Regions from separate parts of the Candidatus Enterococcus palustris genome, predicted to be linked through region 3. Evidence: a T-box and tRNA genes for the amino acid it is inferred to sense, from the RefSeq annotation. Region 3 holds a T-box; the other regions hold tRNA genes.
What was found. The T-box of region 3 lies ahead of serS (serine--tRNA ligase). A T-box ahead of a tRNA ligase gene usually reads a tRNA of that ligase, here a tRNA-Ser.
Positions count from the first base shown of each region.

Region 1: it encodes a tRNA-Ser, which carries the amino acid that the T-box ahead of serS (serine--tRNA ligase) is inferred to sense. The anticodon was not compared.
Region 2: it encodes a tRNA-Ser, which carries the amino acid that the T-box ahead of serS (serine--tRNA ligase) is inferred to sense. The anticodon was not compared.

Region 1 covers NZ_CP147244.1:975,716-982,867, forward strand. Annotated here, with positions in the region: gene A5821_RS04555 (bacterial Ig-like domain-containing protein) at 1-1,820, opposite strand, end outside; tRNA gene A5821_RS04560 (tRNA-Leu) at 1,897-1,980, opposite strand; tRNA gene A5821_RS04565 (tRNA-Cys) at 1,997-2,067, opposite strand; tRNA gene A5821_RS04570 (tRNA-Gln) at 2,102-2,173, opposite strand; tRNA gene A5821_RS04575 (tRNA-His) at 2,188-2,260, opposite strand; tRNA gene A5821_RS04580 (tRNA-His) at 2,292-2,364, opposite strand; tRNA gene A5821_RS04585 (tRNA-Trp) at 2,378-2,448, opposite strand; tRNA gene A5821_RS04590 (tRNA-Tyr) at 2,458-2,538, opposite strand; tRNA gene A5821_RS04595 (tRNA-Phe) at 2,542-2,614, opposite strand; tRNA gene A5821_RS04600 (tRNA-Asp) at 2,629-2,702, opposite strand; tRNA gene A5821_RS04605 (tRNA-Val) at 2,712-2,784, opposite strand; tRNA gene A5821_RS04610 (tRNA-Glu) at 2,797-2,868, opposite strand; tRNA gene A5821_RS04615 (tRNA-Ser) at 2,884-2,972, opposite strand; tRNA gene A5821_RS04620 (tRNA-Asn) at 3,020-3,093, opposite strand; rRNA gene rrf (5S ribosomal RNA) at 3,101-3,216, opposite strand; rRNA gene A5821_RS04630 (23S ribosomal RNA) at 3,313-6,224, opposite strand; tRNA gene A5821_RS04635 (tRNA-Ala) at 6,412-6,484, opposite strand; rRNA gene A5821_RS04640 (16S ribosomal RNA) at 6,568-7,152, opposite strand, start outside.
Region 2 covers NZ_CP147244.1:1,967,931-1,975,082, reverse strand. Annotated here, with positions in the region: tRNA gene A5821_RS09460 (tRNA-Val) at 1-5, shown strand, start outside; tRNA gene A5821_RS09455 (tRNA-Lys) at 12-84, shown strand; tRNA gene A5821_RS09450 (tRNA-Leu) at 97-178, shown strand; tRNA gene A5821_RS09445 (tRNA-Thr) at 214-286, shown strand; tRNA gene A5821_RS09440 (tRNA-Gly) at 295-366, shown strand; tRNA gene A5821_RS09435 (tRNA-Leu) at 381-466, shown strand; tRNA gene A5821_RS09430 (tRNA-Arg) at 565-638, shown strand; tRNA gene A5821_RS09425 (tRNA-Pro) at 649-722, shown strand; tRNA gene A5821_RS09420 (tRNA-Ala) at 733-805, shown strand; tRNA gene A5821_RS09415 (tRNA-Met) at 824-897, shown strand; tRNA gene A5821_RS09410 (tRNA-Ile) at 918-991, shown strand; tRNA gene A5821_RS09405 (tRNA-Ser) at 1,029-1,118, shown strand; tRNA gene A5821_RS09400 (tRNA-Met) at 1,179-1,252, shown strand; tRNA gene A5821_RS09395 (tRNA-Asp) at 1,308-1,381, shown strand; tRNA gene A5821_RS09390 (tRNA-Gly) at 1,394-1,464, shown strand; tRNA gene A5821_RS09385 (tRNA-Ile) at 1,469-1,542, shown strand; tRNA gene A5821_RS09380 (tRNA-Ser) at 1,562-1,649, shown strand; tRNA gene A5821_RS09375 (tRNA-Glu) at 1,659-1,730, shown strand; tRNA gene A5821_RS09370 (tRNA-Ser) at 1,749-1,838, shown strand; tRNA gene A5821_RS09365 (tRNA-Met) at 1,890-1,963, shown strand; tRNA gene A5821_RS09360 (tRNA-Asp) at 2,020-2,093, shown strand; tRNA gene A5821_RS09355 (tRNA-Phe) at 2,108-2,180, shown strand; tRNA gene A5821_RS09350 (tRNA-Gly) at 2,198-2,268, shown strand; tRNA gene A5821_RS09345 (tRNA-Ile) at 2,281-2,354, shown strand; tRNA gene A5821_RS09340 (tRNA-Glu) at 2,366-2,437, shown strand; gene licT (BglG family transcription antiterminator LicT) at 2,693-3,532, shown strand; gene A5821_RS09330 (beta-glucoside-specific PTS transporter subunit IIABC) at 3,681-5,582, shown strand; gene A5821_RS09325 (6-phospho-beta-glucosidase) at 5,658-7,091, shown strand; gene A5821_RS09320 (histidine phosphatase family protein) at 7,108-7,152, shown strand, end outside.
Region 3 covers NZ_CP147244.1:2,434,734-2,441,885, reverse strand. Annotated here, with positions in the region: gene A5821_RS11495 (polysaccharide deacetylase family protein) at 1-300, opposite strand, end outside; gene serS (serine--tRNA ligase) at 411-1,682, opposite strand; T-box leader at 1,863-2,074, opposite strand; gene A5821_RS11485 (sensor histidine kinase) at 2,113-3,264, opposite strand; gene A5821_RS11480 (response regulator transcription factor) at 3,254-3,943, opposite strand; rRNA gene A5821_RS11475 (16S ribosomal RNA) at 4,722-6,282, shown strand; rRNA gene A5821_RS11470 (23S ribosomal RNA) at 6,566-7,152, shown strand, end outside.

The DNA of each region.
Region 1 (7,152 bases), 1.5 Mb from region 3:
TCTCCAACATAAATAAGAGAATCTTTAGCATAAATACTTTCTTTATTTTCTTTTACAATCACTTCAATTGTTTTTGATGATCTTCCATTTTTATAAGTTACAGGATACGTTCCAGGAATAGTAGTATTCACAGTATCTGCAGTCATATTAGCATTAAACTCAATACTCTCTCCATCTCTATTAGTAGCTGAGAGAAAACTATCTTTTGCTTCCCACCTATCATTAACATAAATGATAGTATCTTCAGCCTCGATCGTTTCTAGATTTTTTTTTACAGTCACTATGATTGTTTTAGACACACTGTTATTTGTATACGTAACTTCATAGGTTCCTGGGAACTCAGTATTTACAGTATCAGTAGTCATAGCTGGATCAAATGAAAGGGTATTCCCCTCTTCATCAGCAGCTGAAATAAAATTATTTCGTGGATTCCATTCGTCTCCCGTATAAATTGTAGAGTCTCTGACTTCTAACTTGGGCCGTTTTTCTGCCCAATAATAATTTCCCTTCATTGTTAAACCATCATATTGATTTGCTAATTCTTCTGATGTATAGACTATTCCTTCATGATCTCGTTGCCACTTTCCATAATAAGGTAAAATATTACTTGGAGAAGGTAATGTTACTCCATCTTTAAATTGAAAATTTTCGCCAAGATTGATATGTTTAAGTTCACTCATACGTGCAAACATTTCATACATATAAACTACCTTACTTGTATCAAAATTAGATATATCGATACTATTTATTTGGCTACCACTAAACATATTATTCATATTCTTCACATTATTTATATAAAAACTGGATAAGTCTACACTATCTATTTGAGTCCCTGTAAACATTTCATCCATGTTTTTGACTTGAGCTGTTTCAAAGCTAGAAACATTTAAGTTCGTTATTTGACTCCAGCCAAACATAGCTGACATGTTTGTCACTTGGCTTGTATCAAAATGAGATAGATCTAAACCATCCAAATCAAGACCACTAAACATACCACTCATGTCTGTTGCATTACTTGTATCAAAACGACTGATATCGAAGTTTTTTACTCCACTTCTCATAAACATACCACTCATATCTTCTACATGACCTGTGTCAAAGTTTGATAAATCTAAATGATCTATATTTTGCGTCCCAAAGAACATACTTCTCATATAAACTACATTGCTTGTATTAAAACTTGATAAATTTAAGTTTGTTAAACTGCTTGCGTAAGAAAACATGAATCCCATATCAATTACTCGGCTTGTATCAAAATGAGATAAATCTAAACTTACTAAGCTACTTGTATTTGAAAACATATCTCGCATTAGAGTAACATTACTTGTATCAAACTCACCAAGATTCTCAAATTCGACAACTCGATCTAAATTAGAAAAAAGATTTGAGGAATTGTTGCTAGCTTTCACAGGTCCATCAAAAACTATTTTATTAATTTGATTTCTATATGGAAACCAAGGTGAACTATTTCTAGTATTTATAAAGTCACCACTACCTATATGTAAAGCTCCAGAATTATCTATTTGCCATTTACTCGTTCCGAACATTCCTGAGGCAACAATTACTTTCCCACTTTTTTCTTCTTTTATTTCATTAGATACTTCAGGCACACTTCTTGAAGTATCTAATGTACTCTCTTTCTGAGGCATAACTTCTTCTGCTTCATTATCGTATGTACTGAATTTTTCTGAACTGTTTTCTATGTGTTGTTCTGCAGATTCATCTAGTTTATACTCGTTGATCTCTTCGGCGCTTACAATGATTGGACTAATATAGCCAACTAGCAAGATAAATAAACAATAAACTCTTATTTTCCTCATAATAACCTCCTTTTAACTAATGTATTAAAATATTAAAAAACAAGCCAACGTTTCACCAACGTTGGCTTATCTTTTATACCGGCGGCCGGGGTCGAACCGGCACGCCCTCGCGGGCACTGGATTTTGAGTCCAGCGCGTCTGCCAATTCCGCCACGCCGGCATGAAATAAATTTGCAAGGCGGTAACCGGATTTGAACCGGTGATGAAGGTTTTGCAGACCTCTGCCTTACCACTTGGCTATACCGCCATATTATAAATGAAACATTCTCTATTAGAGAAAACTGGGGTAGCTGGATTCGAACCAACGCATGACAGGATCAAAACCTGTTGCCTTACCGCTTGGCTATACCCCAATATTAGAACTAAGGGCGACTGATGGGAATCGAACCCACGCGTGGCGGAACCACAATCCGCTGTGTTAACCACTTCACCACAATCGCCATAAAGCATATGATAATTTTAAAAGCTAAGGGCGACTGATGGGGATCGAACCCACGCATGGCGGAACCACAATCCGCTGTGTTAACCACTTCACCACAATCGCCATAAACTATTAACAGGGATAGTAGGAATCGAACCCACAATGACGGTTTTGGAGACCGTAGTTATACCGTTTAACTATATCCCTACTATGTAATGGAGGAAAGTGGATTCGAACCACTGAACCCTAAGGAACGGATTTACAGTCCGTCGCGTTTAGCCACTTCGCTATTCCTCCAAATGGCGCAAGACAGAATCGAACTGCCGACACACGGAGCTTCAATCCGTTGCTCTACCAACTGAGCTACTGCGCCAAAAATTAATGAAACGGTCTGGACGGGACTCGAACCCGCGACCTCCTGCGTGACAGGCAGGCATTCTAACCAGCTGAACTACCAAACCGTAATTTAATGGAGGTTGACGGGATCGAACCGCCGACCCCCTGCTTGTAAGGCAGGTGCTCTCCCAGCTGAGCTAAACCTCCAATAAATATAAATGACCCGTACGGGAATCGAACCCGTGATACCGCCGTGAAAGGGCGGTGTCTTAACCGCTTGACCAACGGGCCAATAAAAACTTAATACGGAGAGTAAGGGATTCGAACCCTTGAGACAGCGTTCACCGTCTACATGATTTCCAATCATGCTCCTTCGGCCTCTCGGACAACTCTCCAGAGTTAAAAGAAGCAAAATATTACTCATAAATCCTATATTAAGGAACTCCGGCAGTAGGACTCGAACCTACGACATCATGATTAACAGTCATGCGCTACTACCAACTGAGCTATGCCGGAATAATTAGCGTGGCGACGTCCTACTCTCACAAAGGGAAACCCTTCACTACAATCGGCGCTAAGAAGCTTAACTTCTGTGTTCGGCATGGGAACAGGTGTATCCTTCTCGCTATCGCCACCACACTGGGTGTTGTTACTATTAAGTTGAGTGATTATTCACTCAAAACTGGATTGAAGTAGTAATCAAACATTCCGAAAAAACTTTTTTATTTCGTTACTTTGGTTAAGTCCTCGACCGATTAGTATTGGTCCGCTCCGTACATCACTGCACTTCCACTTCCAACCTATCTACCTGATCATCTCTCAGGGGTCTTACTTTCTTAAAGAAATGGGAAATCTCATCTTGAGGTGGGCTTCACACTTAGATGCTTTCAGCGTTTATCCCTTCCCTACATAGCTACCCAGCAATGCCCTTGGCAGAACAACTGGTACACCAGCGGTAAGTCCATCCCGGTCCTCTCGTACTAAGGACAGCTCCTCTCAAATTTCCAACGCCCGCGACGGATAGGGACCGAACTGTCTCACGACGTTCTGAACCCAGCTCGCGTGCCGCTTTAATGGGCGAACAGCCCAACCCTTGGGACCGACTACAGCCCCAGGATGCGACGAGCCGACATCGAGGTGCCAAACCTCCCCGTCGATGTGGACTCTTGGGGGAGATAAGCCTGTTATCCCCAGGGTAGCTTTTATCCGTTGAGCGATGGCCCTTCCATGCGGAACCACCGGATCACTAAGCCCGACTTTCGTCCCTGCTCGACTTGTAAGTCTCGCAGTCAAGCTCCCTTCTGCCTTTACACTCTGCGAATGATTTCCAACCATTCTGAGGGAACCTTTGGGCGCCTCCGTTACTCTTTAGGAGGCGACCGCCCCAGTCAAACTGCCCACCTGACACTGTCTCCCACCACGATAAGTGGTGCGGGTTAGAGGGTTCATAACACAAGGGTAGTATCCCACCAGCGCCTCCACCGAAACTAGCGTTCCGGGTTCATCGGCTCCTACCTATCCTGTACATGTGGTACAAACACTCAATATCAAGCTACAGTAAAGCTCCATGGGGTCTTTCCGTCCTGTCGCGGGTAACCTGCATCTTCACAGGTACTAAAATTTCACCGAGTCTCTCGTTGAGACAGTGCCCAAATCGTTACGCCTTTCGTGCGGGTCGGAACTTACCCGACAAGGAATTTCGCTACCTTAGGACCGTTATAGTTACGGCCGCCGTTTACTGGGGCTTCAATTCTGAGCTTCGCCGAAGCTAACCCATCCTCTTAACCTTCCAGCACCGGGCAGGCGTCAGCCCCTATACTTCATCTTTCGATTTTGCAGAGACCTGTGTTTTTGATAAACAGTCGCTTGGGCCTATTCACTGCGGCTGACCGAAGTCAGCACCCCTTCTCCCGAAGTTACGGGGTCATTTTGCCGAGTTCCTTAACGAGAGTTCGCTCGCTCACCTTAGGATACTCTCCTCGACTACCTGTGTCGGTTTACGGTACGGGCAGTTGTTTTCTCACTAGAAGCTTTTCTTGACAGTGTGACATCAGGAACTTCGGTACTATTATTTCCCTCCCCATCACAGCTTGTCCGTATAGAGTAAAGCATTTGACTCTACTCAAGACTTACTGCTTGGACATGCACTTCCAGTCGCATGCATTCCTTAGCCTCCTGCGTCCCTCCATTGCTCAAACAAAAACAACTGGTACAGGAATATCAACCTGTTGTCCATCGCCTACGCCTATCGGCCTCGGCTTAGGTCCCGACTAACCCTGGGCGGACGAGCCTTCCCCAGGAAACCTTAGTCATACGGTGGACGGGATTCTCACCCGTCTTTCGCTACTCATACCGGCATTCTCACTTCTAAGCGCTCCAGCCGTCCTCACGATCGACCTTCAACGCCCTTAGAACGCTCTCCTACCATCACACCAGAGGTGTGATCCACAGCTTCGGTAATATGTTTAGCCCCGGTACATTTTCGGCGCAGGGTCACTCGACTAGTGAGCTATTACGCACTCTTTAAATGGTGGCTGCTTCTGAGCCAACATCCTAGTTGTCTGTGCAACCCCACATCCTTTTCCACTTAACATATATTTTGGGACCTTAGCTGGTGGTCTGGGCTGTTTCCCTTTCGACTACGGATCTTATCACTCGCAGTCTGACTGCCGAATATGAATGAATGGCATTCGGAGTTTATCTGAATTCGGTAACCCGAGATGGGCCCCTAGTCCAAACAGTGCTCTACCTCCATCATTCTTAACTTCGACGCTAGCCCTAAAGCTATTTCGGAGAGAACCAGCTATCTCCAAGTTCGTTTGGAATTTCTCCGCTACCCACAGCTCATCCCCGCACTTTTCAACGTACGTGGGTTCGGTCCTCCAGTGCGTTTTACCACACCTTCAACCTGGCCATGGGTAGATCACATGGTTTCGGGTCTACGACTACATACTCATTCGCCCTATTCAGACTCGCTTTCGCTGCGGCTCCGGCTCTTCACCTTAACCTCGCATGCAATCGTAACTCGCCGGTTCATTCTACAAAAGGCACGCCATTACCCATTAACGGGCTTTGACTTGTTGTAGGCACACGGTTTCAGGATCTATTTCACTCCCCTTCCGGGGTGCTTTTCACCTTTCCCTCACGGTACTGGTTCACTATCGGTCATTAGGGAGTATTTAGCCTTGCGGGATGGTCCCCGCGGATTCCGACGGAATTTCTCGTGTTCCGCCGTACTCAGGATCCTCCTAGGTGTTGCCAACATTTCGTCTACGGGGCTATTACCCACTTTGGCGAACCTTTCCAGGTTCTTCGACTATCTTGACAGACTACCACAACGGAGTCCTACAACCCCAACAAGCAAGCTTGTTGGTTTGGGCTCTTCCCGTTTCGCTCGCCGCTACTCAGGGAATCGAATTTTCTTTCTCTTCCTGCAGGTACTAAGATGTTTCAGTTCTCTGCGTCTACCTCTAACCAGCTATGTATTCACTGGCAAGTAACATCCTATAAAAGATGTTGGGTTTCCCCATTCGGAAATCTCTGGATCATAGCTCACTTACAGCTCCCCAAAGCATATCGGTGTTAGTCCCGTCCTTCATCGGCTCCTAATGCCAAGGCATCCACCGTGCGCCCTTATTCACTTAACCTTATGACCTTACGGTCAGTTTGTTTGGTTCGTTTCTCTAGCGATAGAGGCGTCACCAATAAAATAAGCATTCGAACTATTTTAATTAAAAAACTCATTCAACGCGGTGTTCTCGGTTTGTTTTGATTACTTTTTTACTTCAATATCCAGTTTTCAATGAACAATACTAGTAACCCATTGGTTACTAATGGAGCCTAGCGGGATCGAACCGCTGACCTCCTGCGTGCAAAGCAGGCGCTCTCCCAGCTGAGCTAAGGCCCCGTGGTACTTATTAATTTGAGAGTAAACCTCTCAAAACTGAACAAAGTGTCGACGAATGTGTAAGTTTCCGTAATATTCCTTAGAAAGGAGGTGATCCAGCCGCACCTTCCGATACGGCTACCTTGTTACGACTTCACCCCAATCATCTATCCCACCTTAGGCGGCTGGCTCCACAAGGGTTACCTCACCGACTTCGGGTGTTACAAACTTTCGTGGTGTGACGGGCGGTGTGTACAAGGCCCGGGAACGTATTCACCGCGGCGTGCTGATCCGCGATTACTAGCGATTCCGGCTTCATGTAGGCGAGTTGCAGCCTACAATCCGAACTGAGAGAAGCTTTAAGAGATTTGCATGACCTCGCGGCCTAGCGACTCGTTGTACTTCCCATTGTAGCACGTGTGTAGCCCAGGTCATAAGGGGCATGATGATTTGACGTCATCCCCACCTTCCTCCGGTTTGTCACCGGCAGTCTCGCTAGAGTGCCCAACTGAATGATGGCAACTAACAATAAGGGTTGCGCTCGTTGCGGGACTTAACCCAACATCTCACGACACGAGCTGACGACAACCATGCACCACCTGTCACTTTGTCCCCGAAGGGAAAGCTCTATCTCTAGAGTGGTCAAAGGATGTCAAGACCTGGTAAGGTTCTTCGCGTTGCTTCGAATT
Region 2 (7,152 bases), 470 kb from region 3:
CTCCATTTTTTGAGCCGTTAGCTCAGTTGGTAGAGCATCTGACTTTTAATCAGAGGGTCGCAGGTTCGAGCCCTGCACGGCTCATAGAAATATTTTGCGGGTGTGGCGGAATTGGCAGACGCACTAGATTTAGGATCTAGCGCCTTACGGCGTGGGGGTTCAAGTCCCTTCACCCGCATTTTTAGTCTCGTTTTAATACTAGGCGATTATAACGCCGGCTTAGCTCAGTTGGTAGAGCATCTGATTTGTAATCAGAGGGTCGAGGGTTCAAATCCTTTAGCCGGCATCCAGACTGCGGAAATAGCTCAGTGGTAGAGCACCACCTTGCCAAGGTGGGGGTCGCGGGTTCGAACCCCGTTTTCCGCTTTGCTTGTTCTTTCGCCGGGGTGGCGGAACTGGCAGACGCACAGGACTTAAAATCCTGCGGTGAGTGATCACCGTACCGGTTCGATTCCGGTCCTCGGCATTGCTTTGAGACACTATGAATGGCAATTGTAAAATTGACAGAATAGATGTTAACAAGTACGAAGCAGATGGATACATCTGACTTTGATCCTTGTTTTAGCACCCATAGCTCAACTGGATAGAGTGCTTGACTACGAATCAAGAGGTTAGGGGTTCGACTCCCTTTGGGTGCATTTGTAAATACGGGAAGTAGCTCAGCTTGGTAGAGCACTTGGTTTGGGACCAAGGGGTCGCAGGTTCGAATCCTGTCTTCCCGATTTATTTTGTGGGGCCTTAGCTCAGATGGGAGAGCGCCTGCTTTGCACGCAGGAGGTCAGCGGTTCGATCCCGCTAGGCTCCATTAGTACTTTTATATTTTCGCGGTGTAGCTCAGCTGGCTAGAGCGTCCGGTTCATACCCGGGAGGTCGGGGGTTCGATCCCCTTCGCCGCGATATTTCTTTTTAAGAGCCAAGGACCTTTAGCTCAGTTGGTTAGAGCAGACGGCTCATAACCGTCCGGTCGTAGGTTCGAGTCCTACAAGGTCCATTGTAGTGACGATATAATTAATAGTACTTTTTATTTCGGAGGATTACCCAAGTCCGGCTGAAGGGAACGGTCTTGAAAACCGTCAGGCGGGTAAAACCGTGCAAGGGTTCGAATCCCTTATCCTCCTTACAAAGTTCCTATAAAGGAATAATGTTACTTTTTCTATAAGATTACTTGTAGATATTATCGCGGGGTGGAGCAGTCAGGTAGCTCGTCGGGCTCATAACCCGAAGGTCGTAGGTTCAAATCCTGCCCCCGCAATTGCTTTTAATATTTAGTTAAAGGCGTAAGTAATAAAGTGATGCAATACATTTTTGGTTTGGTAGTTCAGCTGGTTAGAATGCCTGCCTGTCACGCAGGAGGTCGCGGGTTCGAGTCCCGTCCAGACCGTTTTAAAGTATTGCGGGTGTAGTTTAGTGGTAAAACCACAGCCTTCCAAGCTGTTGTCGCGAGTTCGATTCTCGTCACCCGCTTTATGGGCCTATAGCTCAGCTGGTTAGAGCGCACGCCTGATAAGCGTGAGGTCGATGGTTCGAGTCCATTTAGGCCCATTTTTTAAATTATTTTCTTGGGGAAGTACTCAAGTGGCTGAAGAGGCGCCCCTGCTAAGGGTGTAGGTCGGGAAACCGGCGCGAGGGTTCAAATCCCTCCTTCTCCGTTTCATAGCGGCCCGTTGGTCAAGCGGTTAAGACACCGCCCTTTCACGGCGGTATCACGGGTTCGATTCCCGTACGGGTCATTTTTTAATATTTATACCGGAGGATTACCCAAGTCCGGCTGAAGGGAACGGTCTTGAAAACCGTCAGGCGGGTAAAACCGTGCAAGGGTTCGAATCCCTTATCCTCCTTATTTTGAAATTTTAAGTTCTTAGATACTTGAAATAGTCAAATACTATTATCGCGGGGTGGAGCAGTCAGGTAGCTCGTCGGGCTCATAACCCGAAGGTCGTAGGTTCAAATCCTGCCCCCGCAATTGCTTTTAGAGTATTTAAAAGCGAGAGTAATATAGTGATGCAATACTTTTACCTTGGTTTGGTAGTTCAGCTGGTTAGAATGCCTGCCTGTCACGCAGGAGGTCGCGGGTTCGAGTCCCGTCCAGACCGTTTCATTAATTTTTGGCGCAGTAGCTCAGTTGGTAGAGCAACGGATTGAAGCTCCGTGTGTCGGCAGTTCGATTCTGTCTTGCGCCATTTCAAAGAAGAAACATGCGGGTGTAGTTTAGTGGTAAAACCACAGCCTTCCAAGCTGTTGTCGCGAGTTCGATTCTCGTCACCCGCTTTTTTTCTTTAAGGGCCTATAGCTCAGCTGGTTAGAGCGCACGCCTGATAAGCGTGAGGTCGATGGTTCGAGTCCATTTAGGCCCATAAATTCAAAAGGCCCGTTGGTCAAGCGGTTAAGACACCGCCCTTTCACGGCGGTATCACGGGTTCGATTCCCGTACGGGTCATGTATTCAAAACATTTTGCTAACGGCTGAATGTTTTTTTATTTTTTTAAAAAATAATTTTATGAAAACGTTGACATCGTTGCTGTAATAAGGTATTCTATGCTTGTACACAACAAGTAAATAAATGGATAGTGATTGTTTAAATACAAGCTAAACCTAATTTTTCCAATGAGGAGGAGATTCTTCTTTTTTGGAAAGGTTGGGTTTTTCTTTTTTTACAATTAAAGGAGATAGATGCGAAGAAGGGAGTGAAAAGATGATTATTCAAAAAATTTTGAATAATAATGTTGTGATTACGTTGGATGTGAATGAACAAGAACAAATTGTGATGGGACGTGGTATTGCATTTAAAAGAAAAATTGGCGATTTTATTCCAGAAGAACAGGTTGATCAAATATTTCGTTTGGCTAATCAGGATGTTTCATTGAAGTTTCAAGAGTTGTTGGAAGAGTTGCCTTTAGAAGTAATGCAGTTATCGGATGAAATTATTAAGTATGCCAAGACAAAACTTGGTAGAAAGTTAAACGATACGATCTTCATTTCTCTAACCGATCATCTTCATACAGCTTTAGAACGAATAAGGCAAGGAATAGAAGTGAAAAATTTTTTGCTATGGGACATTAAACGTTTTTTTGCAGATGAATATTTTATTGGCAGTAAAGCTGTAGAGATGGTCAAGGAAAAATTTGATGTACAACTAACTGAAGATGAAGCTGGATTTATCGCTTTACATCTGGTCAATGCGGAGATGGATGAAGAAGTTGGCAATGTTTATGCACTAACAAAAATTATGCAGGAAATTACGAATATTGTTAAATACCATTTCAAGATTACTTTTAATGAGGATTCTGTCTATTTTTATCGTTTTAGTACTCATTTAAAATTTTTCGCTTACCGTTTATTAAATCATAAAGAATTTCATGGTGCAGATGATGGAGAATTGTATGAAGTAATCAAGAAAAAGTATCGTAATGCATATAATTGTGTAAATAAAATTTCTGAGTTCTTAACTGAAAGTTATCACTATAGTGTTTCTAAGGAAGAGAAAATGTATTTGATCATTCATATTGCACGGGTAGTGCATACGAATCGTTAGCAAGGTTACTAAATTTTAGCATAGATTACGAATAGGATGAAAGGTGGGTAGGATTATCAACAAAAGAAAAAATTTGGATAGTGACATTAAGTTGGCTAAACCTTCAAAAGTAAAGTATTAAAAAAACGAAACTTTGGAGGAACAAAAAATGGGAAAATATCATGATTTAGCAGAAAAGATTGTTAACAATGTAGGTGGAAAAGAAAATATTAATAGTTTGACACATTGTATTACACGCTTACGTTTTAAGTTGAAAGATGAATCAAAAGCAAATGACGATGTTCTAAAAAATATGGACGGCGTTGTGACTGTAATGAAGAGCGGTGGACAATATCAAGTGGTAATTGGGAATCATGTACCAGCCGTTTATGAAGATGTTGTAACTATTGCTGGGATTTCAGCAGATGCAGAGCAAGAGTCATCTGGGGGCAATCTATTCAATCGTTTGATTGACATTTTAAGTGGGTGTTTCCAACCATTCTTAGGAGCGTTAGCTGCAGCAGGGATGGTAAAAGGTTTAAACGCATTACTTGTTTTCTTGAAATTATATTCAGCTACTTCTGGAACTTATACAATGTTAAATGGTATTGGTGATGCGATATTTTACTTCATGCCAGTGATTTTAGGTTATACAGCAGCTAGAAAATTCAATTTAAACCCAATGGTGGGTATTGTGATTGGGGCAGCTCTTTGTTACCCTACAGTGCAAGGAAGCGCCTTACAAGCAGCATTTGAAACAACTGCTGGGGCTGGTGCAGCAGCGCCTTATAGTTTATTAGGCTTACCTGCTTATGATACATTTTTAGGTATTCCTTGGGTAGGTGCTGGTTATACGAGTAGTGTTGTACCAATCATATTCATTGTTGCTTTTGCAGCACAAATTCAAAAACTATTCAAAAAACTTATTCCTGAAGTTGTTCAGACTTTCTTAGTACCATTCTTTGTATTATTGATTGCATTACCAGTTGGTTTCTTAGTAATCGGTCCAATCATCAGTATGTTGACAGATTTACTAAGTGCTGGGTTCCAATCTTTGATGGGCTTCTCACCAGCATTATATGGCGTTATTCTTGGTTTCTTCTGGCAAGTATTGGTTATTTTCGGTTTACACTGGAGTGTTGTACCGCTTGCTATTATGCAAATTACACAAGAAGGAGCAAGTCAAGTATTGGTTGGTTCTTTTGCAGCAAGTTTTGCACAAACTGCAGTAGTTATGGCAATGTTCTTTAAATTAAAAGATGCAAAAATGAAAGCGCTATGTCCTCCAGCAATCATTTCTGGAATTTTTGGAGTAACTGAGCCTGCAATTTACGGTATTACTTTACCAAGAAAAACACCGTTCATTTTTTCAATGATCGGAGCAGCAGTTGGTGGTTTGTATTTAATGATCAATGGGGTAACTTCTTATACAATGGGCGGATTAGGAATTTTCGGTGTGTTAAACTTTATCAATGGTGATGATGCGAGTGGAATGATTCATTCTTTCGTTGCAATCTTGATTGCTGTCGTAATTGGTTTTACATTAACATTCTTCTTCTGGAAAGATGATACAGTTGTAGAAGAAGTAACTGAAAATAAAAAAGCTCAAAAAGCAATAAAAGAAGCCGTTTTAAGTCCAGTTAAAGGACGTGTTTTACCATTAAGTAAAGCAAGTGATCAAGCATTCGCACAAGGTGCTTTAGGAAAAGGTGTTTTGATCGAACCAACAGAAGGCGTTGTTAGAGCACCATTTGATGGCACAGTTATGACATTATTCCCAACATTACATGCGATTGGTTTGATATCAGATCAAGGGATGGAATTATTGATTCATATCGGTATGGATACAGTTCAGTTAGAAGGAAATGGTTTTGAAGGAAAAGTAGCACAAGGCGATAAAGTGAAAAAAGGACAAGTCTTAGTTACATTTGATATCGAGGCGATCAAAGCAGCTGGTTATAGTGTTGAAACACCAGTGATCGTTACTAATACTAGTGACTATTTAGATATCGTTGAAACACAAGAAGGTGAAGTAACTTCAAACGATACATTAATTACTGGATTAACTTAAAAAAATAGATGAGAGTGGAACCTGCAGTAAGAGAGGATAGTTTTACTGCAGGTTTGGAAAGAAAGGAATTTTGAAATGGCATTTAGAAAAGACTTTTTATGGGGCGGCGCAACAGCTGCCAATCAATGTGAAGGTGGCTATAACGAAGGCGGACGTGGGTTAGCGAACGTAGATCTTGCCCCTGTTGGACCAGATCGTTTCCCAGTAATCACTGGTGAAAAGAAAATGTTTGCTTTTGATGACGAACATTTTTACCCAGCCCAAAATGCAATCGACATGTACCATCGCTATAAAGAAGATATCGCGTTGTTTGGCGAAATGGGCTTTAAAACCTACCGTTTATCGATCGCTTGGAGCCGTATTTTCCCTCTGGGAGACGAAACAGAGCCGAATGAGGAAGGGTTGAAGTTCTATGAAGATTTGTTCAAAGAATGCCGCAAACACAATATAGAACCCCTTGTAACCATCACTCACTTTGATTGTCCTATGCACTTAGTGGAAAAATATGGTGCATGGCGCAGTCGTGAAATGGTTGGCTTTTACGAAAATCTATGTAATGTGATTTTCAATCGTTATAAAGGCTTAGTAAAATATTGGTTAACATTCAACGAAATCAATATGATTTTACACGCACCATTTATGGGGGCTGGTCTTTATTTTGAAGAAGGCGAAAACAAAGAACAAGTCAAATACCAAGCAGCTCATCACGAATTATTAGCAAGTGCGATCGCAACGAAAATCGCTCATGAAGTTGATCCAGAAAACCAAGTCGGCTGTATGTTAGCGGCTGGGACAAACTATGCGTATACGTGTAAACCAGAAGATGTTTGGGCAGCGCGTAAAGCAGACCGTGAGAATTTCTTCTTTATCGATGTCCAATCTCGCGGGGAGTATCCAGCCTACGCTCTTAAAGAATTAGAACGCGAAGGCATTGAATTACCGATTGAGGATGGAGATCTAGAACTACTAAAAGAACACACAGTCGATTTTATTTCATTCTCGTATTATTCATCACGTGTACAATCGACGGATCCAGCGATCAACGAAAAAACAGCTGGCAATATTTTTGCCTCAGTGAAAAACCCATACTTGGAAGCAAGTGAATGGGGCTGGCAGATCGATCCACTAGGCTTGCGTACAACAATGAATGACTTATATGATCGTTACCAAAAACCATTATTTATCGTTGAAAATGGCTTAGGAGCAGTGGATACACCAGATGAAAACGGCAATGTGATCGATGATTATCGTATTGAATACCTGGCAGCACATATCCAAGCGATGAAAGATGCGGTAGAGCTAGACGGAGTTGATTTACTAGGTTATACAACATGGGGCTGTATCGATTTAGTTTCTGCTGGAACAGGTGAAATGAAGAAACGTTATGGCTTTATCTATGTCGATCGTGATAACGAAGGCAATGGTACGTTGAAACGTTCGAAGAAAAAATCATTTGACTGGTATAAAAAAGTCATTGCGACAAATGGGGAAGATTTAACGAACGCATAGAAAAGGTGGGAATAAAATGAAAAAGCTAACAAAACTGGTAGGGGTTTTAATGTTAGGATTA
Region 3 (7,152 bases):
TAGCGTCTGGACATTTCCATCTGTTTTTTCTACTTCAGAACTTTCAAGATCCTCTAGTTTTTGAGATTTTCGAATTTTTTCTAAAAGCGTTACTTCTTTTTGCTTATACTGGCGTTCATCTTCAACTTCATTTAGTTTATCTTGCTTATGCTGCATGGCATAGGTTGCATAAACACCACCGCAGATGAAAATAAGTAAAATACTCAATATAGATACAAAAGCGATCTTTTTTGAAAAAATGTGATTATTTCTTTCACGTCGGCTATTTCTAGTTCCTCGTGGGTGATTTTTTCTGTCCATAACGTTTGATCCCTCTAATTTATAAATTTGACTGCGTGCAGTAATTCAAATGTATCATGCTTGATTTATTCTTTCAACAAACATAATGGCAAATTAGCGATTCTTTTTATTTATTTAATTAATTTCAAATTACCCATGTAAGGAACTAAAACTTCTGGAATAGTTACTGAGCCATCTTCGTTTTGATAATTTTCTAAAATGGCAGCGACTGTCCGTCCGACAGCTAGACCAGATCCATTTAAAGTGTGGGCGTATTGAACTTTGTCATTTTCATCACGGTAACGAATCATAGCGCGTCGTGCTTGGAAATCTTCACAGTTTGAACAAGAACTAATTTCACGGTAGGCATTTTGTGCCGGGATCCAGACTTCTAAGTCATATGTTTTCGCAGCTGAGAAGCCCATATCGCCTGTAGCTAGTGACATGACACGATAAGGAAGGTTCAATTTTTGTAGAATATCTTCAGCATTAGCAGTCATTTTTTCTAACTCTTCATAAGAATTTTCAGCATCACTGAATTTCACCATTTCTACTTTATTGAATTGATGCAGGCGAATCAAGCCTCGTGTATCACGACCAGCACTTCCAGCTTCAGAACGGAAAGACGGGCTAAGAGCTGTAAAGTAAATCGGTAAATCTTTGCCATCTAAAATTTCATTATTATAGTAATTTGTCAATGGTACTTCAGCAGTAGGAATCAAGGTCATATCCGTTCCTTCTAGCTGAAAAACGTCTTCTTTGAATTTAGGGAATTGACCAGTACCAAACATAGAGTTGCTATTTACGATATATGGTGTCATCATTTCAGTGTACCCGTGGTCATAAACATGCATATCCAACATGAAATTGTATAGCGCACGTTCTAATCTAGCACCGAGTCCTTTATAATAAACAAACCGACTTCCTGAAACTTTTGCTCCGCGTTCAAAATCAAGAATATCTAGATTTTCAGCTACATCCCAGTGTGGTTTCGGTTCAAAAGCAAAACTTCTAGGTTCACTCCAACGGCGTACTTCAACATTGTCTTCTTCATCAGCTCCTACAGGGACTGAGCTGTGAGGTAAATTTGGTAAGGTTGTAGAAATTTCTTGAAGTTTAGCATCGATCTCTTCGATTTCAGTATCAAGAGCTTTGATATTCCCGCCGACTTCTTTCATCTCAGCAATTTTTGCAGTGCCATCTTCTTTATTTCTTTTTAATTGCGCGATTTCAGCAGAAACATCGTTACGATATTTTTTCAGTTCTTCAGATTTAACTAATAAGTTACGTCGGCTTTCATCTAAACGTAAGAACTCTACTAATACTTCTTCCTTTACACCACGTGTTTTTAATTTTGCTTGGACTTCATTGAAATTTTGACGAATCATTTTTACATCTAACATAATTACTCCTCCTTAATATAAAAGCGTAGCAGGCTCTTCCAACTCCGACTAGAAAATAGGAAAAATCGATTGTGGTGCTTTTTACCACAAGCTATTTTTATCTTTTTCCTAAGGAGTTAGCCCGCGTAGCTAGATAACCTTGTAGTAAAATAAAAAGTCACTTCATCCCCAGAAAAATATTCTTGGGACGAAATGACTTGAATTTCGCGGTACCACCCAAGTTCAGCTAAATGCTGCCCTTGTATTGCAGATAACGGCTGCAACCGGTCTGACTTATCTCGCCAAACGCATGTAACAGAGACGGACTTCTTTATAGTAGAATATTTGCTCTCACCACCGCAAACTCTCTTTGATTCAAGGCTATAAATACTTTTTCTCTTTGCTTGTCATTAGGATACAAAACTTTTGTTTGGATGTCAACCGTCGTAAATCAATTTCTTTTTAAAGGTAAGTGAATAATAAAGGATGTCCAACGATTATCAGAAGTTGCGTAGATGTATCCACCATGTAAAGCTATGATACTTTGTGCAATAGCTAAACCAAGCCCTGTTCCGCCTGTTTCTTGTGAGCGAGATTCTTCTACACGATAAAAACGGTCAAACAATTGATCTAAAGATTTCTTAGGAATCGGTGGACCATCATTTCTAACAGCAATGACAGCTTCTGTGCCGACTTTCTCTACATCGATCACGATGTTTTCCCCGCCTTTTCCATATTTAAGGGCATTAGATAAAAGATTGTTGAAGACGCGGACTAACTTTTCCGTATCGCCATCCATTTTTATTGACGCTGGATTAGCATTAACTTGAATTGTCATCCCGTTCTTATCCGCTTCGAGCTCGAAATCAGCTGCAAGTTGTTCAATCAATTGTGCCATATCAAAACTGATTGAATTAATAGGAACGGAAGGTTGTCGAACTTTTGTATACTCAAAGAGATCATCAACGAGTAGTTTCATCTGTTTGGCTTTCACATAAGCTGTATGTGTATATTTTAGCAGATCCTCTTCACTATGAAATTGTCGATCCTCAATCAAACCTAAATACCCTATAATAGAAGTTAAAGGTGTTCGGATATCATGACTTACGTTTGTAATCAGTTCATCTTTTGATTTTTCTATCTTACGTTCATCTTCAATTGCTGCAACAGTACTGTCAACTAAACCATTGATACTAGTAACTACTTTTGCTAAATCACCACTTAACTCAAACGGAATACGATGATCATAATTACCATCAGCTATATAATGCAGCTCACTGATAATATGTCGTAATTGCATTTGACGATACCGACGAATCAAACGCCAGTAAAGAACACCAACATCAACTACAAAGAATATCGGGATAACAAATTTGCTCAAACTCCAAAATAAATCTGTATTCAGTTCTGTAGCAAAAGCGCCTTTTGTTGCCCAAATGATTCCTTGTAATGTTTGGTTACCACTCAAGATGACCGTAATTGAGACATTTAATAGAAGCAACAGGATAATCGTGACAATTCCTTCAGCAAGTAATTCGCTGATTTCCTTTGAAGTTAAGGTGATTCGTTTTTGTTTTTCAATTTTCTTTTGTCTAACGAGCATCGATCTTATATCCAACTCCCCAAACTGTTTGAATGACTTTTTCTCCACCAGTTGCTTCTTCTATCTTATCTCTCAGGTGACTGACGTGAACCATAACTGTTTTAGCAGAAACGATACTTTCTTGCTGCCATACGCGTTCAAATATTTCATCAGCACTAAAAACGCGATTTGGATGACTAGCCAATAGATATAAAATCCCAAACTCTAAAGCGGTCAATTGAATTTCTTTTCCATCGACAGTTTTTACTTCGTGAGAATCTTTGTTGATGATCAATGAGCCAGTTTCAAGTACATCTGGTTCATCTGATTTAAGCTGCATTTGACTACGTCTTAAGATAGACTTAACACGAGCCATAACTTCTAGTGGATTAAATGGTTTTGTAACATAATCATCTGCTCCAGCTACAAGACCTTTGATTTTATCCATGTCAGTTGTTTTAGCAGTCAACATAATAATCGGGATTTGAGATTCTTTTCGCAGCTCTTTTACGACTTGCATACCATCCATAACTGGCATCATGATATCTAAAATAAGTAAATCAATATCTGATATCGTTCGAATCTTAGACAAGGCTTCTTTCCCATCATATGCTTTGACCACTTCATAACCTTCATTGTGAATATAAATACTCAGCAGTTCTACAATTTCTTTATCATCATCTGCAACTAAAATTTTCATATCATTCATTTCCTCCATATATATAGTAGAATTCTTCTCCTACATTCTAACAAAAAAACAGAAAAAAGGACAAAAACAAAGAGAAGTTACGGTAAATTTAGAATATGTTACAAAAAATTAAGAAACAGGCTAAAAAAGATCGTTTTTAGGGTCAAAAACGAACAATAAAGAACAAAAGTAATAAAACAATCGGTAACGAAAAAAAGTTTGAAAAAAGTGCAAATTTTAGTTGACCTAAGCGTATAATCTTGGTATATTATATCTTGTCGCAAGGCACCGATGAAACACGCCGAACGATAGGAATAATATAACAATCCAAGTTTGAAAAAAACTTTGGAAATCAGGTGAAAAACTTGTTGACAAACAATGATTAACCTGATAAACTAGTGAAGTTGTCGCAAGAAACAAAGACAGCTGAACGAAAAATAGAATAACATTTCAGGTTTTAAAAAAACTTGAAAAATCAGGAAAAAAGTTGTTGACAAATAACAAGCAACCTGATAAACTAATGAAGTTGTCGCGAAACATTCGATAACATCAAGCAGAAAAAACTTTGAAACTTTTTTAAAAAAAGTGTTGACATCAAATCGAAGATTTGATATGATATAAAAGTTGCTGCGAGGTAACACAGTAGACCTTTGAAAACTGAACAAAGTAAGACGAACCAAATGTGTAGGTTGTTTTTACAACGGTAAAAACAAACAACAATTTTTAACAAAGCGAAGCAATATGCTAGCAAACAAATGAGCTTAACAATCTTCGGATTGTGTTCAACTTTTATTATGAGAGTTTGATCCTGGCTCAGGACGAACGCTGGCGGCGTGCCTAATACATGCAAGTCGAACGCTTCTTTTCTACCGAGTGCTTGCACTCATTTGAAAAGAGGAGTGGCGGACGGGTGAGTAACACGTGGGTAACCTACCCATCAGAGGGGGATAACACTTGGAAACAGGTGCTAATACCGCATAACAGTCGACACCGCATGGTGTTGATTTGAAAGACGCTTTCGGGTGTCACTGATGGATGGACCCGCGGTGCATTAGCTAGTTGGTGAGGTAACGGCTCACCAAGGCCATGATGCATAGCCGACCTGAGAGGGTGATCGGCCACACTGGGACTGAGACACGGCCCAGACTCCTACGGGAGGCAGCAGTAGGGAATCTTCGGCAATGGACGAAAGTCTGACCGAGCAACGCCGCGTGAGTGAAGAAGGTTTTCGGATCGTAAAACTCTGTTGTTAGAGAAGAACAAGTAGGAGAGTAACTGCTCTTACCTTGACGGTATCTAACCAGAAAGCCACGGCTAACTACGTGCCAGCAGCCGCGGTAATACGTAGGTGGCAAGCGTTGTCCGGATTTATTGGGCGTAAAGCGAGCGCAGGCGGTTTCTTAAGTCTGATGTGAAAGCCCCCGGCTCAACCGGGGAGGGTCATTGGAAACTGGGAGACTTGAGTGCAGAAGAGGAGAGTGGAATTCCATGTGTAGCGGTGAAATGCGTAGATATATGGAGGAACACCAGTGGCGAAGGCGACTCTCTGGTCTGTAACTGACGCTGAGGCTCGAAAGCGTGGGGAGCAAACAGGATTAGATACCCTGGTAGTCCACGCCGTAAACGATGAGTGCTAAGTGTTGGAGGGTTTCCGCCCTTCAGTGCTGCAGCTAACGCATTAAGCACTCCGCCTGGGGAGTACGACCGCAAGGTTGAAACTCAAAGGAATTGACGGGGGCCCGCACAAGCGGTGGAGCATGTGGTTTAATTCGAAGCAACGCGAAGAACCTTACCAGGTCTTGACATCCTTTGACCACTCTAGAGATAGAGCTTTCCCTTCGGGGACAAAGTGACAGGTGGTGCATGGTTGTCGTCAGCTCGTGTCGTGAGATGTTGGGTTAAGTCCCGCAACGAGCGCAACCCTTATTGTTAGTTGCCATCATTCAGTTGGGCACTCTAGCGAGACTGCCGGTGACAAACCGGAGGAAGGTGGGGATGACGTCAAATCATCATGCCCCTTATGACCTGGGCTACACACGTGCTACAATGGGAAGTACAACGAGTCGCTAGGCCGCGAGGTCATGCAAATCTCTTAAAGCTTCTCTCAGTTCGGATTGTAGGCTGCAACTCGCCTACATGAAGCCGGAATCGCTAGTAATCGCGGATCAGCACGCCGCGGTGAATACGTTCCCGGGCCTTGTACACACCGCCCGTCACACCACGAAAGTTTGTAACACCCGAAGTCGGTGAGGTAACCCTTGTGGAGCCAGCCGCCTAAGGTGGGATAGATGATTGGGGTGAAGTCGTAACAAGGTAGCCGTATCGGAAGGTGCGGCTGGATCACCTCCTTTCTAAGGAATATTACGGAAACTTACACATTCGTCGACACTTTGTTCAGTTTTGAGAGGTTTACTCTTATAAAAAAAGCGAATCGCTTGATTTTCTTTTTTATATGATTTCTCTCAAACGAATTGTTCATTGAAAACTGGATATTGAAGTAAAAAAGTAATCAAAACAAACCGAGAACACCGCGTTGAATGAGTTTTTTAATTAAAATAGTTCGAATGCTTATTTTATTGGTGACGCCTCTATCGCTAGAGAAACGAACCAAACAAACTGACCGTAAGGTCATAAGGTTAAGTGAATAAGGGCGCACGGTGGATGCCTTGGCATTAGGAGCCGATGAAGGACGGGACTAACACCGATATGCTTTGGGGAGCTGTAAGTGAGCTATGATCCAGAGATTTCCGAATGGGGAAACCCAACATCTTTTATAGGATGTTACTTGCCAGTGAATACATAGCTGGTTAGAGGTAGACGCAGAGAACTGAAACATCTTAGTACCTGCAGGAAGAGAAAGAAAATTCGATTCCCTGAGTAGCGGCGAGCGAAACGGGAAGAGCCCAAACCAACAAGCTTGCTTGTTGGGGTTGTAGGACTCCGTTGTGGTAGTCTGTCAAGATAGTCGAAGAACCTGGAAAGGTTCGCCAAAGTGGGTAATAGCCCCGTAGACGAAATGTTGGCAACACCTAGGAGGATCCTGAGTACGGCGGAACACGAGAAATTCCGTCGGAATCCGCGGGGACCATCCCGCAAGGCTAAATACTCCCTAATGACCGATAGTGAACCAGTACCGTGAGGGAAAGGTGAAAAGCACCCCGGAAGGGGAGTGAAATAGATCCTGAAACCGTGTGCCTACAACAAGTCAAAGCCCGTTAATG